2 regions of the Pseudomonas sp. HP_14 genome follow, and region 2 is predicted to be linked to the other one. Evidence: predicted binding sites of a transcription regulator. Region 2 holds the regulator's gene; the other holds the start of a gene.
What was found. The regulator sigma-54, encoded in region 2, starts transcription at its own class of promoters, with help from an activator protein. The targets are predictions, from matches to a motif close to ANTGGCATNNANNTTGCTNT.
Positions count from the first base shown of each region.

Region 1: the regulator sigma-54 is predicted to act here: its motif matches at 4,371-4,390, upstream of glnA (glutamate--ammonia ligase).

Region 1 is NZ_JBTOQI010000046.1:150,183-157,499, reverse strand. Features, by position in the region: gene glnL (nitrogen regulation protein NR(II)) at 1-254, opposite strand, end outside; gene ACYASS_RS26210 (DUF4124 domain-containing protein) at 579-1,226, opposite strand; gene ACYASS_RS26205 (DUF4124 domain-containing protein) at 1,210-1,734, opposite strand; gene ACYASS_RS26200 (chorismate mutase) at 1,812-2,378, opposite strand; gene glnA (glutamate--ammonia ligase) at 2,864-4,270, opposite strand; gene thiI (tRNA uracil 4-sulfurtransferase ThiI) at 4,605-6,059, shown strand; gene typA (translational GTPase TypA) at 6,204-7,317, shown strand, end outside.
Region 2 is NZ_JBTOQI010000011.1:229,753-237,480, forward strand. Features, by position in the region: gene ACYASS_RS10570 (HPr family phosphocarrier protein) at 1-200, opposite strand, end outside; gene rapZ (RNase adapter RapZ) at 217-1,074, opposite strand; gene ptsN (PTS IIA-like nitrogen regulatory protein PtsN) at 1,077-1,541, opposite strand; gene hpf (ribosome hibernation-promoting factor, HPF/YfiA family) at 1,554-1,862, opposite strand; gene ACYASS_RS10590 (RNA polymerase factor sigma-54) at 1,993-3,486, opposite strand; gene lptB (LPS export ABC transporter ATP-binding protein) at 3,673-4,398, opposite strand; gene lptA (lipopolysaccharide transport periplasmic protein LptA) at 4,399-4,944, opposite strand; gene lptC (LPS export ABC transporter periplasmic protein LptC) at 4,931-5,503, opposite strand; gene ACYASS_RS10610 (KdsC family phosphatase) at 5,513-6,037, opposite strand; gene ACYASS_RS10615 (KpsF/GutQ family sugar-phosphate isomerase) at 6,051-7,025, opposite strand; gene ACYASS_RS10620 (ATP-binding cassette domain-containing protein) at 7,314-7,728, shown strand, end outside.

The sequences.
Region 1 (7,317 bases), on a different contig from region 2:
AGGGCGGTGAGCATGGCTTCGCGTTTGGTAAACGGGTGCGCTTGCTCCACTGCCTGGCGCAGAGAGCTCAGGGCTTCTGCAGACTCGGTGAACAGCTCGCTGATGAATTGCCCATGGCTGCGCTGACCGCTGATGGCCAGCAGCATTTCCGCTGCCGGGTTCATGTACTCAAGGCGCAGGTCAGCATTGAGCAGAATGGTGGCAGTGGTCAGGTTGTCGAGTAACAAACGGTGCAGCGCGTCGCTGATAGTCATTAAAGTCTTTGACCTCTTTTGGCTCATTGCGATTCCAGGTGAGCCTCGAATCACAGGCGCTGGTTGGTCTTCTCCAGCGTGGGTAACGCCACTGATACGTTTGTATCCAGTGCAGATAGGGTGCTGTTATAGCCAAGTTGCAAAAACCAAACCAAGGCTCCGAAAAGAAGCGTTTAAACTGCAAAACCGGGCTTTTTTTGGACAGTGCGTTTGAATGGTTCATCGAAGGGTAGCGTTTTCGAACCAAAATGGGGTTCTCGGCCGACTTGCTTGCAATATCTTGCACCAATATAGGGCTTTGATGTTTGGGGGAGAGGTGCTGTATCAAAAGAAAGGCAGGATGCTGCTTTTTTCTTTGGGTTTGTCTTTGAGGGGGCACTCGGGACGCACGCCGTACTCGGCGTTTTCGCAGGGGTTTGCCAGACGCTTCTGTGCCAGTGAAATGCGTTGCATGTGGAAGGGCTGGTTGGGCGTCTTTTCCAGCACTCGCCCATTTTCGTCGAGAATCTGCGCAGCGATCTGATGCGTGCCCCTGTCGATGTTCTTCAGCGGAACAACAGGGCTACGCCCGGCTTGGGCGACTGGCTTGCCATCTAGCAAAAGCTGATAGGTATGACCAGGCTGCAGCGCGGGATCGCTGGTGATGGTGGCAATCAGATCCCCTTCGGTGCTGCGTATGGTTGCATCAGGTTCCGGCACAAGAACCCGAAGCAGGTCGTAGCGAAACATCGGGCGGGGCTTGGCTTTGGTGGGTGTACTTTTTTGCACGGTGCGCGGTGGGGGCGAGCCGCTGGTGCTGTTGCTGGGCAGAATTTCGACACGCTTGGCGTTCTTGTGAGGCTGGTCCGTGAAGACTTTATTCCCCTGCGCGTCGGTGTAGGTGTAGACGTCTGCCAGCACCGCAGCAGGCAGTGTGATCAGTAAGCCCAAAAGCGCGCAGACCCATGTCCGTGATTTAAGGTTTGCCGACATGAACGCGCTGCACCGTCAGTGTGATGGTAGGACTCTGCTGGATGATGCGGCCTTTATCCAGCACGACTACGGCAAAGCTGTGTTCGCCGCGATCAATGTTGACGACTTGCAGGCGCGGCACATTCCCTGGCTGACCATAGAGATTTCCATCGACCAGTAATTGCAGCAAGTGCCCCGGTAGCAGTCTTGGCTGGATAGCGACCCCGACGGTAAACGTACCATTGTTGGCGCGCAGTGCTTCATCAGCGGGCAAGTCGGTCAGCGCCAAAGTCGGGTAGGCCACTTGTGGCTGTGCCGAGGGTGACGGGTTTTGCGCGGGGGCTACCGGACTCGCCATTTTCTGAGTGTCGACACTGTTGAGTGGCGGCAGCTCTACCACCTGAGCCTTGACGCCATCGGGCGGTGTATTGCTGAACGCGGCATTACCGTTGGCGTCGGTGTATTTGTAAATCTGCGCCGCTGCGGGCAACGCGATCAACAGCAGCAGACAGATGAGGCTTCGGCGCATGCAGGCTCCATGGCTTGGCTGCGGTGGTGGTAGGTTGCGCGCAGCATAGAACATAAATCAGCTTGAGCGGTTGATGATCATTTGCCAGTCACGCACAACTCGCCGACTGCTCGTGTAAGCGCCAGGTCATGAGTCGGATCCTTCGCTTGTAGTCGGGACTGTTGAATCACCCAGTTCGGGCATTGTGGGTCCTGACGGTACATCGCAAAGGCTGAGTATTCGCGCAGCAATCGCGTTTGCAGTTGATCCAGCTGTGGGCGAATTTGCCCGACCAGATCCGGCCTTGGCGTGTCTGGCGCCTTACCCGCTTCGTGCCATTTGGCGAGCAGTGCGTACTGCACCAGCTTGTTCGCTTCAATTTGTGCGGCGAGGAATTGGCTGACTTCCGGTGCATCCAGGTTGTAGCTAGGTGCGAGCTTTGCGGCGGCTGCGATGACCTGCGCTTCGCGAGGGCTGTCCTGAATCGGTTTTCCGCTGTCCCATTTGGTCAGTGCGACCTGATCTGCGATGGCGAGGCGTTCGCTGATCGTTGTCAGTAAAGGTGCAAGCGGCGCGGGTGCGGGCGAAGTCACGGGTGTGCTCGCGCAGGCGGTCAGGCTGGTGAGCGCAGCGCAGAAGAAAAGCAAGCATGCTGGATTGGACATATCTCTTTTTTCTCTCAAATTAATCGGAGCATTGATGCTGAATAAGGAGCGAGCTTGCTCGCGATGACGCACTCAAAGCCACACATTGTCCCAAAGCGGGTAGTCCTCAATTCGCGCCGCCAAACGACTGGCCTTGATGCGTAACGGCCGCTGACGCCATCGCGAGCAAGCTCGCTCCTATAGTTGGAACCGGGTCATCTGTAGGAGCGAGCTTGCTCGCGATGACGCACTCAAAGCCACACATTGTCCCAAAGCGGGTAGTCCTCAATTCGCGCCGCCAAACGACTGGCCTTGATGCGTAACGGCTTCTGACGCTATCGCGAGCAAGCTCGCTCCTCCAGGGGGGGGGTGTGCGCGAAATGACAGCATGCACCTGCTGGCGGCGTGCGTGGCAACAAATAGATATCGCATATTAAATCCCGCCCATAAAAAAGGCCTCCCGAAGGAGGCCTCTTTAGTGCGTCAGAATGCCTGACGCGACTGGATTAGCAGCTGTAGTACAGCTCGTATTCCAGTGGGTGTACGAAGGTGCGTACTTTGATTTCTTCTTCGCTTTTCAGAGCGATGTAAGCGTCGATGAAATCGTCGCTGAAAACGCCGCCTTTGGTCAGGAACGCACGACCTTTGTCCAGCTCTTCCAGTGCTTCTTTCAGGCTGCCGCAAACTTGTGGGATCTCTTTAGCCTCTTCAGGCGGCAGGTCATACAGGTTTTTGTCAGCTGCATCGCCAGGGTGGATCTTGTTCTGGATGCCGTCCAGGCCGGCCATCAGCAGTGCTGCGAAAGCCAGGTACGGGTTGGCAGCTGGATCCGGGAAGCGAGCTTCGATACGGCGGCCTTTAGGGCTGTTGACGTAAGGAATACGGATCGAAGCGGAACGGTTACGAGCCGAGTAAGCCAGCATTACTGGAGCTTCGAAGCCTGGAACCAGACGCTTGTAGGAGTTGGTTGCCGGGTTGGTGAAGCCGTTCAGTGCTTTACCGTGCTTGATGATGCCGCCGATGAAGTACAGGGCGGTGTCGGACAGGCCGGCATAGCCTTCACCTGCGAAGGTGTTCTTGCCATCTTTGGAGATGGACATGTGAACGTGCATACCCGAACCGTTATCGCCGTACAGAGGCTTAGGCATGAAGGTAGCGGTGCGGCCGTAAGCGTCAGCAACGTTGTGAACAACGTATTTCAGGGTCTGAACTTCGTCAGCCTTCTTAACCAGCGTGTTGAATTTCACGCCGATTTCGTTCTGACCTGCAGTGGCCACTTCGTGGTGGTGAACTTCTACGGTCTGGCCCATTTCTTCCAGAGCGTTGCACATTGCGGTGCGAATTTCGTGGTCATGGTCAAATGGCGGAACCGGGAAGTAACCACCTTTGATACCTGGACGGTGGCCTTTGTTGCCGCCTTCTACGTCCTGGTCGGACATCCACGAACCTTGTTCAGAGTAGATCTTGAACATGGAGCCGGAGATATCGGATTTGAACTTCACTTCGTCGAAGATGAAGAATTCTGGCTCTGGACCGGCGAATACAGTGTCACCGATACCGGTCGACTTCAGGTATTCCTCGGCGCGGTGAGCGATAGCGCGTGGGTCGCGATCGTAACCTTGCATGGTCGATGGTTCGATGATGTCGCAAACCAGGATCAGGGTTGGGTCTTCGGTGAACGGGTCGAGAACAGCAGTTTCGTCGTCCGGCAGCAGGATCATGTCGGAGGCTTCGATGCCTTTCCAGCCAGAGATGGAGGAGCCGTCGAACATCTTGCCGACTTCGAAGAAGTCGTCTTCCAGAGCATCGCGAGCCGGCATGGTCACGTGGTGCTGTGTACCTTTAGTGTCCGTGAAGCGCAGATCAATCCACTTAACGTCATGATCTTTGATGAGTTGAACCGACTTCGACATGGTGTCCTCCGGGTGGCTTCGGGCCTATTTAATGGTTTGGGCCCTTAGAATTTGGGTGATGCCGGCGCAGATACTCTGCCAAGGCAACCTGCCTCACAAGGGAGCAAATTGCATGCCAGTGCCCCGAGATGGGTTTTGTGCCCGAAACGCTCGCGTTTTCAGGCATAAATTCGATTATTTGAAAAAATAGCGCACCACAATGATGCTTGATATTGCGGCCGAGGTCTTTTTTGGTGCGCTGATGATTGGTTGCACGATAACTGGTTAAACCTTGAGCAATTTCCGCTATAATCCCGCCCCCTCTTTTTCGGCTGGCACCTCGCGCGCTGTTTTCATGAAACTAATCGTAAAAGTCTTCCCCGAAATCATCATCAAAAGCCCGCCGGTGCGTAAGCAATTCATCCGCCAGCTGGCCAAGAACATCCGCACCGTGCTCCGTGATCTGGACCCGGTACTGGTGGTGGATGGCTCGTGGGACAACCTCGAGGTTCAGACGAAACTGACCGACCCCAAGGTCCTGCAGGACATGACGGACCGCTTGAGCTGCATGCCGGGCATCGCCAATTTCCTTCAGGTGGCTGAATACCCGTTGGGCGACATGGACGACATCGTTGCCAAGTGCAAGCTGCACTACGCCGATCTGCTGCCGGGCAAGATGTTTTCGGTGCGCTGCAAGCGAGCGGGCAAGCATGCATTCAGCTCCATGGATGTCGAAAAATACGTCGGTAGCCAGTTGCGCAAGCAGTGCGGTGCGGCCGGTATCGAGCTGAAAAAGCCGGAAATCGTGGTGCGAATGGAAATTCGCGACAAACGGTTGTTTGTCATCCACAGCCAGCACAATAGTGTCGGCGGATACCCGTTAGGCGCCCTCGAACAGACCCTGGTGTTGATGTCCGGTGGTTTCGATTCGACCGTGGCGGCCTATCAGGTCATGCGTCGCGGGCTGATGGCGCATTTCTGCTTCTTCAATCTGGGCGGTCGCGCCCATGAGCTGGGCGTGATGGAAGTCGCGCATTTCATCTGGAAGAAGTACGGCAGCTCCCAGCGCGTGCTGTTTATCAGCGTGCCTTTCGAGGAAGTTCTCGGAGAAATCCTGCAGAAAGTCGATAACAGTCATATGGGTGTAGTTTTGAAGCGTATGATGTTACGCGCTGCATCCTCTATCGCTGACCGTCTTGATATCGATGTGCTGGTTACCGGCGAAGCGATTTCACAGGTTGCCAGCCAGACGTTGCCGAACCTGTCGTTGATTGACGCCGCGACTGACAAGCTGGTCTTGCGTCCGTTGATCACCAGCCACAAGCAGGACATCGTCGATCAGGCGGTTGAAATCGGTACTGCCGATTTCGCCAGGCATATGCCTGAGTATTGCGGGGTGATTTCGATCAACCCCAAGACCAACGCCAAGCGCAACCGCGTTGAGTACGAAGAGCAACAGTTCGACATGGCAGTTCTCGAGCGCGCGCTTGCGAACGCCAAACTGGTTTCGATCGATCGGGTGATTGACGATCTGAGCCGGAGCATCGAGATAGAAGAAGTCAGTCAGGCACTGGCAGGGCAGGTCATCGTCGACATCCGTCACCCGGATGCCCAGGAAGATCAGCCGTTGGTGTTGCCTGGCATTGAAGTACAGGCGTTGCCGTTCTATGCATTGAACAGCCGCTTCAAGGAACTGGATAACACGCGCCAGTACCTGTTGTATTGCGACAAAGGCGTCATGAGTCGCCTGCATGCTCACCATTTGCTCAGTGAGGGGTATGCCAATGTGCGCGTTTATAGACCGAGCTAAGTGCCCGGGGCTGTTTGCCTGTGGCTTGCGTCACCGGCCCCCCGACGCCAGTCGTCTAGCCGTAACGGCTTTGGCCGACTCTGACGTTATAAATAGCTGTTTAGCAGTATTCAGCTAACCGAATCCTCTGATCGAGATACACAAGTGATCGAAAATCTACGCAACATCGCCATCATTGCTCACGTTGACCACGGTAAAACCACCCTGGTAGACAAACTCTTGCGTCAATCCGGCACTCTGGAGCGTAACGAGCTCAACGACGAGCGCGTGATGGACTCCAACGACCAAGAGAAAGAGCGCGGTATTACCATTCTGGCGAAAAACACCGCCATCAACTGGAACGGCTACCACATCAACATCGTGGACACCCCGGGCCACGCCGACTTCGGTGGTGAAGTTGAGCGCGTAATGTCGATGGTTGACTCCGTGCTGCTGCTGGTTGACGCTCAAGACGGCCCTATGCCGCAAACCCGTTTCGTGACCAAGAAGGCTTTCGAAGCCGGCCTGCGTCCGATCGTGGTCATCAACAAGGTTGACCGTCCAGGCGCGCGTCCGGACTGGGTTCTGGACCAGATCTTCGACCTGTTCGACAACCTGGGTGCTACCGAAGAACAGCTGGACTTCAAAGTCGTCTACGCCTCGGCCCTGAACGGTATTGCCGGTCTGGACCACACCGACATGGCTGAAGACATGACCCCGCTGTACCAGTCGATCGTCGACAACGTACCTGCGCCGGCTGTTGACCGTGACGGTCCTTTCCAGATGCAGATCTCTGCTCTGGACTACAACAGCTTCCTGGGTGTTATCGGCGTTGGCCGTATCGCTCGTGGTCGCGTCAAGCCGAACACTCCGGTTGTGGCTATCGACGTTGATGGCAAGAAGCGCAACGGCCGTATCCTGAAGCTGATGGGTCACCACGGTCTGCACCGCATCGACGTTGAAGAAGCAGCAGCGGGCGACATCGTCTGCATCAGCGGTTTCGAAGAGCTGTTCATCTCCGACACGCTTTGCGATCCAAACAACGTTGAGGCGATGAAGCCACTGACCGTTGACGAGCCAACCGTTTCCATGACCTTCCAGGTAAACGATTCGCCTTTCTGCGGTAAAGAAGGCAAGTTCGTCACCAGCCGTAACATCAAGGAACGTCTGGACAAAGAGCTGCTGTACAACGTTGCTCTGCGCGTTGAAGAAGGCGACTCGGCTGACAAGTTCAAGGTTTCCGGTCGTGGTGAGCTGCACCTTTCGGTTCTGATCGAAA
Region 2 (7,728 bases):
TCGGTTGAAAGGTGGATGTCTGTTCCTTTGCCGGCAGCGAGCATCATCACCGCCATGATGCTTTTGCCGTCAACCATGCTTTCAGGTGAGCGCCCCACACGGATCTGGCAGGGGAATTTGCCAGCGACGCCTACAAACTTGGCGGCTGCGCGGGCGTGCAGGCCCAGCTTGTTGATAATGGTAATTTGACGAGCGGGCATCGCAGGGAAAGTCCTTTCAGCTTAAGTCGCGGTGGCGAACCTGAACGTTTTTGAGGGATTGTTGCAGGACCTGACCCAAACGCTCGGTCAGGTATACCGAGCGATGGTGCCCGCCGGTGCAGCCAATGGCAATGGTGACATACGAGCGGTTGCTGGCAGCGAAGCGCGGCAGCCACTTGTTGAGATAAGTGAAAATGTCCTGAAACATCTCTTCGACATCAGGCTGTGCGGCCAGATAGTCGATAACAGGTTGATCTTTTCCCGATTGCTCTCGCAGTTCCGGTTTCCAGTAAGGATTGGGCAGGCAACGTACGTCGAATACCAGATCGGCATCCACAGGCATACCGCGTTTGAAACCGAAAGACTCGATCAGGAACGCAGTACCTGGCTCAGGCTTGTTCAGCAGTCGCAGCTTGAGCGTATCGCGCAACTGGTAAAGATTCAGGTGGGTCGTGTTGATCTTCAGATCGGCAAGATCAATGATCGGCCCAAGCAGCGTCGTCTCGTCGCGGATGGCTTCTGCCAGCGAACGATTGGCGTTACTCAGCGGATGGCGGCGGCGGGTTTCCGAGAAGCGCTTGAAGAGGGTCGACTCATCTGCGTCCAGGTACAGAACATCGCATTGGATATTGCGTGAACGCACCTCTTCCAGCATCTGCGGGAAGCGGGTCAGGTGACTGGGCAGGTTACGGGCATCGATGGAGACGGCCAGTAACGGTTCAGCCAGCTCAGTATTGATCAGGGCACGTTCGGCCAGCTCCGGGAGCAGTCCCGCCGGAAGGTTGTCAACGCAATAAAAGCCGTTGTCTTCCAGTACGTCCAGCGCCGTGCTTTTGCCGGAGCCTGAGCGACCGCTTACGATGATCATACGCATGATTAATGCCCGTTCTGTACGTCCAGCACCACTTTATAAAGCTCATCGCCAGTCTGGGCCTTACGCAGCTTGTCGCGCACTTCAGTGCGGTCCAGCATGCTGGCGATCTGGCGAAGCAGCTCAAGGTGTTCATCGGTAGCGGCTTCAGGTACCAGCAGGACAAACAACAGATCCACTGGCGCACCATCGATGGCGTCGAAATCAATAGGGGCATCCAGCCGTATCAACGCGCTGACGGGGGCACTGCACCCCTTCAAGCGACAATGAGGAATGGCAATGCCATTACCAAAGCCGGTAGAACCAAGTTTTTCACGGGCAACAAGGCTCTCGAACACGACTTGCGAATCGAGATCAGCCACTTGCTCGCCGATCAGGTTGGCAATTTGTTCGAGTACACGTTTTTTACTGCCGCCCGACACGTTCGCACGCGAACGGCCGGGGGTCAGGATATTTTCTAGTCGGATCATGTTTTGGGGGTATCAGCGAGCCGTTGCGCCCTGAAGGAGGCTGAGCTGCTTTTCCTTATGCTTGAGCAGTTGTCTATCCAGCTTGTCGGTCAAAAGGTCGATTGCCGCGTACATATCATCATGTTCCGCATTGGCGACGACCTTTGAGCCGGGGATGTGCAGGGTGGCTTCGATTTTCTGTTTCAGCTTCTCGACCTCCATGATGACCTGCACATTAGTGATCTTGTCGAAGTGGCGCTCCAGTCGTCCGAGTTTTTCGGTGATGTAGTCGCGTAGGGCGTCGGTCACATCCAGTTGATGTCCACTGATGTTGACTTGCATACCGCTTTCTCCTTATTGCCAGTGCATAAAGAGGCAGGCTTTTGCCTGCCACTGGAACGCTGTGGCTAGCAACCGGGTTGCGTAAAAACCGTAACGTGGAGCGGTGGTACGGTTACTACTGTACCTCTCGTCACATCAGTCGCTTGCGTTCGCTTGAAGGCGCTATGCCAAGTGATTCGCGGTATTTGGCAACTGTGCGACGGGCTACTTGAATGCCTTGTGCCTCCAGTAAACCAGCGATCTTGCTGTCACTCAACGGCTTTTTCTGATTTTCCGCTGCAACCAGTTTTTTGATGATCGCGCGAATGGCTGTGGACGAACACTCACCGCCTTCCGAGGTGCTTACGTGGCTTGAGAAGAAATATTTCAACTCGTAAATGCCACGTGGGGTATGCATGAATTTCTGGGTGGTAACCCGGGAAATAGTCGATTCGTGCATGCCTACTGCTTCGGCGATGTCATGCAGGACAAGAGGCTTCATCGCCTCATCGCCATACTCAAGGAAACCGCGCTGGTGCTCGACGATTTGTGTCGCCACCTTCATCAGGGTTTCATTGCGACTTTGCAGGCTTTTGATGAACCAGCGGGCTTCCTGCAGTTGGTTGCGCATGAAGGTGTTGTCGGCGCTGGTGTCGGCGCGGCGAACAAACCCGGCGTACTGCGGGTTTACACGCAGCCGGGGAACCGACTCCTGATTCAGCTCGACCAGCCAGCGCTCGTTGTCCTTGCGCACGATGACGTCCGGGACCACGTACTCTGCTTCGGTTGATTCGATCTGCGAGCCTGGTCGCGGATTAAGGCTTTGTACCAGCTCGATGACCTGGCGCAGCTCATCTTCCTTGAGTTTCATGCGCCGCATCAGCTGTGAATAATCGCGGCTGCCCAGCAGATCAATGAAATCACTGACCAGGCGTTGGGCTTCGCTGAGCCAGCGGGTTTTCGCAGGCAACTGACGCAGTTGCAGCAAGAGGCACTCGCTGAGGTTGCGGGCGCCGATGCCTGCGGGTTCAAACTGTTGAATACGGTGTAGAACGGCTTCGATTTCGTCGAGTTCGATATCGAGCTCGGGGTCGAAGGCATCAAGAATTTCTTCGAGCGTTTCGTCCAGATAACCTTGATTGTTGATGCAGTCGATCAGGGTCACAGCGATCAGGCGATCGGTATCGGACATTGGCGCAAGGTTCAGTTGCCAGAGCAGATGGCTTTGCAGGCTTTCACCGGCCGATGTGCGGGTGGTGAAGTCCCACTCATCGTCGTCATTGCTGGGCAGGCTGCTGGCGCTGGTCTGATAGACATCTTCCCAGGCGGTGTCGACGGGCAGTTCGTTGGGAATGCGCTCGCTCCAGTCACCCTCTTCAAGATTGTCTACGGTTGGTGCGGACTCCTGATAGGTCGGCTCTTGAACGTCTGGGTTCGGCTTCTGTTCGATGTTGTCAGCCAACGGATCGGCGTTGTCGAAGTCGTCGCCTTCTTCCTGGCGTTCCAGCATGGGGTTTGACTCCAGTGCCTCCTGAATCTCCTGTTGGAGGTCCAGCGTAGACAGTTGGAGTAAGCGGATGGCCTGTTGCAGCTGCGGCGTCATCGTCAGCTGCTGGCCCATTCTCAAGACTAGCGATGGTTTCATGGCTGGGGCTTAACACCTTATTCGCCGGCGCACATGCGCCATCCACTACCGAGCGCCGAGGCGCCTACATAAGCAAATTATATGCCTGAAACCGAAGTGTTTGCCTAGGGGGAGTGCTGGCATTTTAAAAGTGTCAGAACTAACCCCCCAGGTTGCTGGCCTTCAGAGGCCAGACGCTGCGGTTATTTACAGGCGGAACTCGTGGCCGAGGTAAACCTCTTTCACCAGCTGATTTGCCAGAATGGTTTCCGAGTCGCCCTCGGCGATCAATTGCCCGTCATTGACGATGTAAGCGGTTTCGCAGATATCCAGGGTTTCACGAACGTTGTGATCGGTGATCAGAACGCCAATGCCCTTGGCTTTCAAGTGATGAATGATCTGCTTGATGTCGCCTACCGAAATCGGGTCTACGCCTGCGAAAGGTTCATCGAGCAGAATGAATTTCGGTGAGGTAGCGAGTGCGCGGGCGATCTCTACCCGACGGCGTTCACCACCGGACAGGCTCATGCCCAGGTTGTCGCGAATATGGGTGATGTGGAACTCCTGCAGCAGGCTTTCCAGCTCTTTGCGGCGTCCGTCGCGGTCCAGTTCCTGGCGGGTTTCGAGAATCGCCATGATGTTGTCTGCCACGGACAGCTTGCGGAAGATCGAGGCTTCCTGAGGCAGATAGCCGATACCCGCACGTGCACGGCCGTGCATTGGTTGATGGCTGACATCCAGGTCGTCAATGAGCACGCGGCCCTGATCCGCCTGAACCAGACCGACAATCATGTAGAAGCAGGTGGTCTTGCCGGCACCGTTAGGCCCCAGTAATCCTACGATCTGGCCGCTCTCAATGGATAGGCTCACATCACGAACGACCTGACGGCCCTTGTAGCTTTTAGCCAGATGCTGGGCTTTCAGCGTCGCCATTTACTGGGCCTTCTGCTGGTCGGGTTTCTTTTTCGGCTGGATAACCATATCGATACGCGGACGCGGCGTAGTCACTTTGCTGCCGCCATTGGCGCGACCTGCGCTGACGATCTGCTTCACGGTGTCGTAAACGATTTTTTCGCCTTCGGACGTGTTGCCATCGTTGATCACCTTGGCCTTGTCGATCAGCACGATACGATCCTGGGCAGCGTAGTACTGGATAGTGATCGCGTAGGCTTGAACGATAGGCTTGTCCACTGACGGCTTCTGCTCGTAGTAGGCAAGGTTGCCGACAGACGTGAATACGTCGACTTCACCTTGGGCATTACGTGTGATGGTCACGGTGTTGCCGGTGATCTTCATCGAGCCCTGGGTGATGATTACGTTGCCTTTGTAGGTGGCAACGCCTTTCTTGTCGTCGAGTTGTGCGTCATCGGACTGGATGTGGATCGGCTGATCGCGATCAGTCGGCAGGGACCAGGCGCTCGCGCTTCCCAGTGCTGCACCCAGGCCGAGCAAAAAAGGAAGGGTTTTAACGAGCCTCATACTGTCCTCTTACTTTAGATAGCAGGTCCATCCTGCCGTCGTTCAAATACGCTTTCATTCCCTTGGCCGTAGTCACACCGCCTGCGCCGTCGATTCTAACGGCTTGCTCGGTCTGCGCATATTGCTTCTGCGGGAATACGGTCATGCGACTACTAGTGATAATGGTCGTACGTTTTTTGTCGTCGGTTCGTGCTACGCGAACCGAATCGATCAATTCCACTTGCTCGCCACCTGGGGACACTTCACCTGTTTTGCTCTGTATATGCCAAGGGTAAAGGGTGCCACGGTACATTTGCAGGTCTGGCGTGGTCAGCATTGTTACATCGGTAGCCTTGATGTGCTCGACCTTGTCGGCGGTCATCTCGTACTGCAGTTTGCCGTCGGGCAGATACTGCACGCTGTGCGCATTGATCGCGTAAAAGTCGATGGCGCTTTCATCCACCGCTGCAGCCGGTTGCTCCATGAAGCTTTCCGGGCTGATGTTCCAGTAGCCTGCAGCCGCTAGCAGGAATGCCAACACACCGAGGATCAGAAACGTTCGAATTCTTTTGCTAAGCATAAATGGCTTCTATAAGTAGGCTGCGTGGGCTGCTTCAAGGCTGCCCTGAGCGCTCATGATCAATTCACAGAACTCGCGGGCTGCGCCTTCGCCGCCTCGCGCCTGGGTAATGCCATGGGCATGTTGCCGCACGAAAGTAGCTGCGTTGGCTACTGCCATGCCCAGGCCGACACGCCGGATGACTGGCAAGTCTGGCAGATCATCACCCAGATAAGCGACCTGTTCGTAATTCAAGCCAAGTTGCGCGAGCAGCTCGTCGAGTACCACGAGCTTGTCTTCACGGCCCTGATAAAGATGTTCAATGCCCAGATTTTTGGCCCTGCGTTCGACTACGGGGGTCTTGCGGCCACTGATTATGGCTGTTGTCACGCCCGAGGCGATCAGCATTTTAATGCCTTGGCCGTCCAGCGTGTTGAAAGTCTTGAATTCGCTGCCGTCTTCGAGGAAATAAAGGCGGCCGTCGGTCAGCACGCCATCGACGTCGAAAATCGCCAGTTTGATATTTTTGCCGCGTTGCAGCAGGTCGGTGGTCATTTGTACGTCTCCATTACATGACGCCTGCACGCAGCAGGTCCTGCAGATTGAAAGCGCCCACCGGATGATCTTTTTCGTCGACGACGATGAGTGAGCCGATTTTGTGGTCTTCCATGATTTTCAGCGCTTCAGCAGCGAGCATTTCAGGGCGGGCCGTTTTGCCGTGCACTGTCATTACGTCGTCTATGATCGCCTGGCGAATGTCGATAGGGCGATCCAGGGTGCGGCGCAAATCGCCGTCGGTGAAGATCCCGGCCAGTTGCCCGTCAGCTTCGAGAATGGCGGTCATACCCAAGCCTTTGCGGGTCATTTCCATCAGTGCGTCACGAAGCAGGGTACCGCGTTGCACTTTCGGCAGCTGTTCTCCACTGTGCATGACGTGCTCGACCTTGAGCAGCAGGCGTCTGCCCAGTGCGCCACCCGGGTGCGAGAACGCGAAGTCTTCGGCTGTGAAACCGCGGGCTTCCAGTAATGCGACCGCCAATGCGTCACCCATGACCAGCGCTGCGGTCGTGGACGAGGTCGGGGCCAGATTCAGCGGGCAGGCTTCATGTTCTACGTGGGCGTTGAGATTGACGTCTGCAGCTTCCGCCAGAGTCGACTCAGGGTTGCCGGTCAGGCTGATCATCTTGATGCCCAGGCGTTTGATCAGGGGCAGCAAGGTAACTATTTCGGCGGTAGTGCCCGAGTTCGACAAGGCCAGAATGATGTCGTCGGAGGTGATCATGCCCATATCGCCATGACTGGCTTCGGCAGGGTGCACAAAAAAAGACGTGGTGCCGGTGCTTGCCAGTGTGGCAGCGATTTTCTTGCCGATATGGCCGGACTTGCCCATGCCAACCACAACAACGCGCCCTTTACTCGCCAGAATCATCTCACAAGCCTGGACGAAATCCGCATCGATATGCGCTAACAAGCCTTCCACCGCTTCGATTTCGAGGCGAATGGTGCGTTGTGCTGATTGGATAAGGTCGCTGGTCTGGTTCATGTGGAAAATCGGTCAGCTCGTTAAAAGGCGGCGATTATAGCGGTAATGCGCGATTCCCTCACGTCTGATCGTCGAGGTTTGTTTTTAATCGTTGCGGATGACGAAAAGCGGGCTGCCTTTGCGTGAAGTGTCGCAAATTGTGTGCGGTGATATTGATTGATCGGCTTCTCTCTTGGGCGGCGCCTTATAGCGGTGGTATAGTTCGCGGCCTGTTCAGCCCACCGGGACAGCATGTCTCCCGCCAGGGACTCGGCAGCTGAACGTGAGGCTGCATCGCAAGGAGTTTAGATGAGCGCCGATAACGCCTACGCGATCGAGCTGAAGGGCGTTTCCTTCAAGCGCGGTACGCGCAGCATTTTCGAAAATGTCGATATTCGTATTCCCCGTGGCAAAGTCACCGGCATCATGGGACCTTCGGGCAGCGGCAAAACCACATTGCTGCGTCTGATGGGCGCCCAGTTACGGCCTTCTGCGGGCGAAGTATGGGTCAACGGTCAGAACCTGCCCGCCCTGTCGCGCAGCGATCTGTTCGATGCGCGCAAGCATATGGGTGTGCTTTTTCAGAGCGGTGCGCTGTTCACTGATCTGGATGTATTCGAGAACGTTGCCTTTCCATTGCGCGTTCACACCGAGCTGCCGGAAGAAATGATTCGCGACATTGTCTTGCTTAAATTGCAGGCGGTGGGGCTGCGCGGTGCTATCG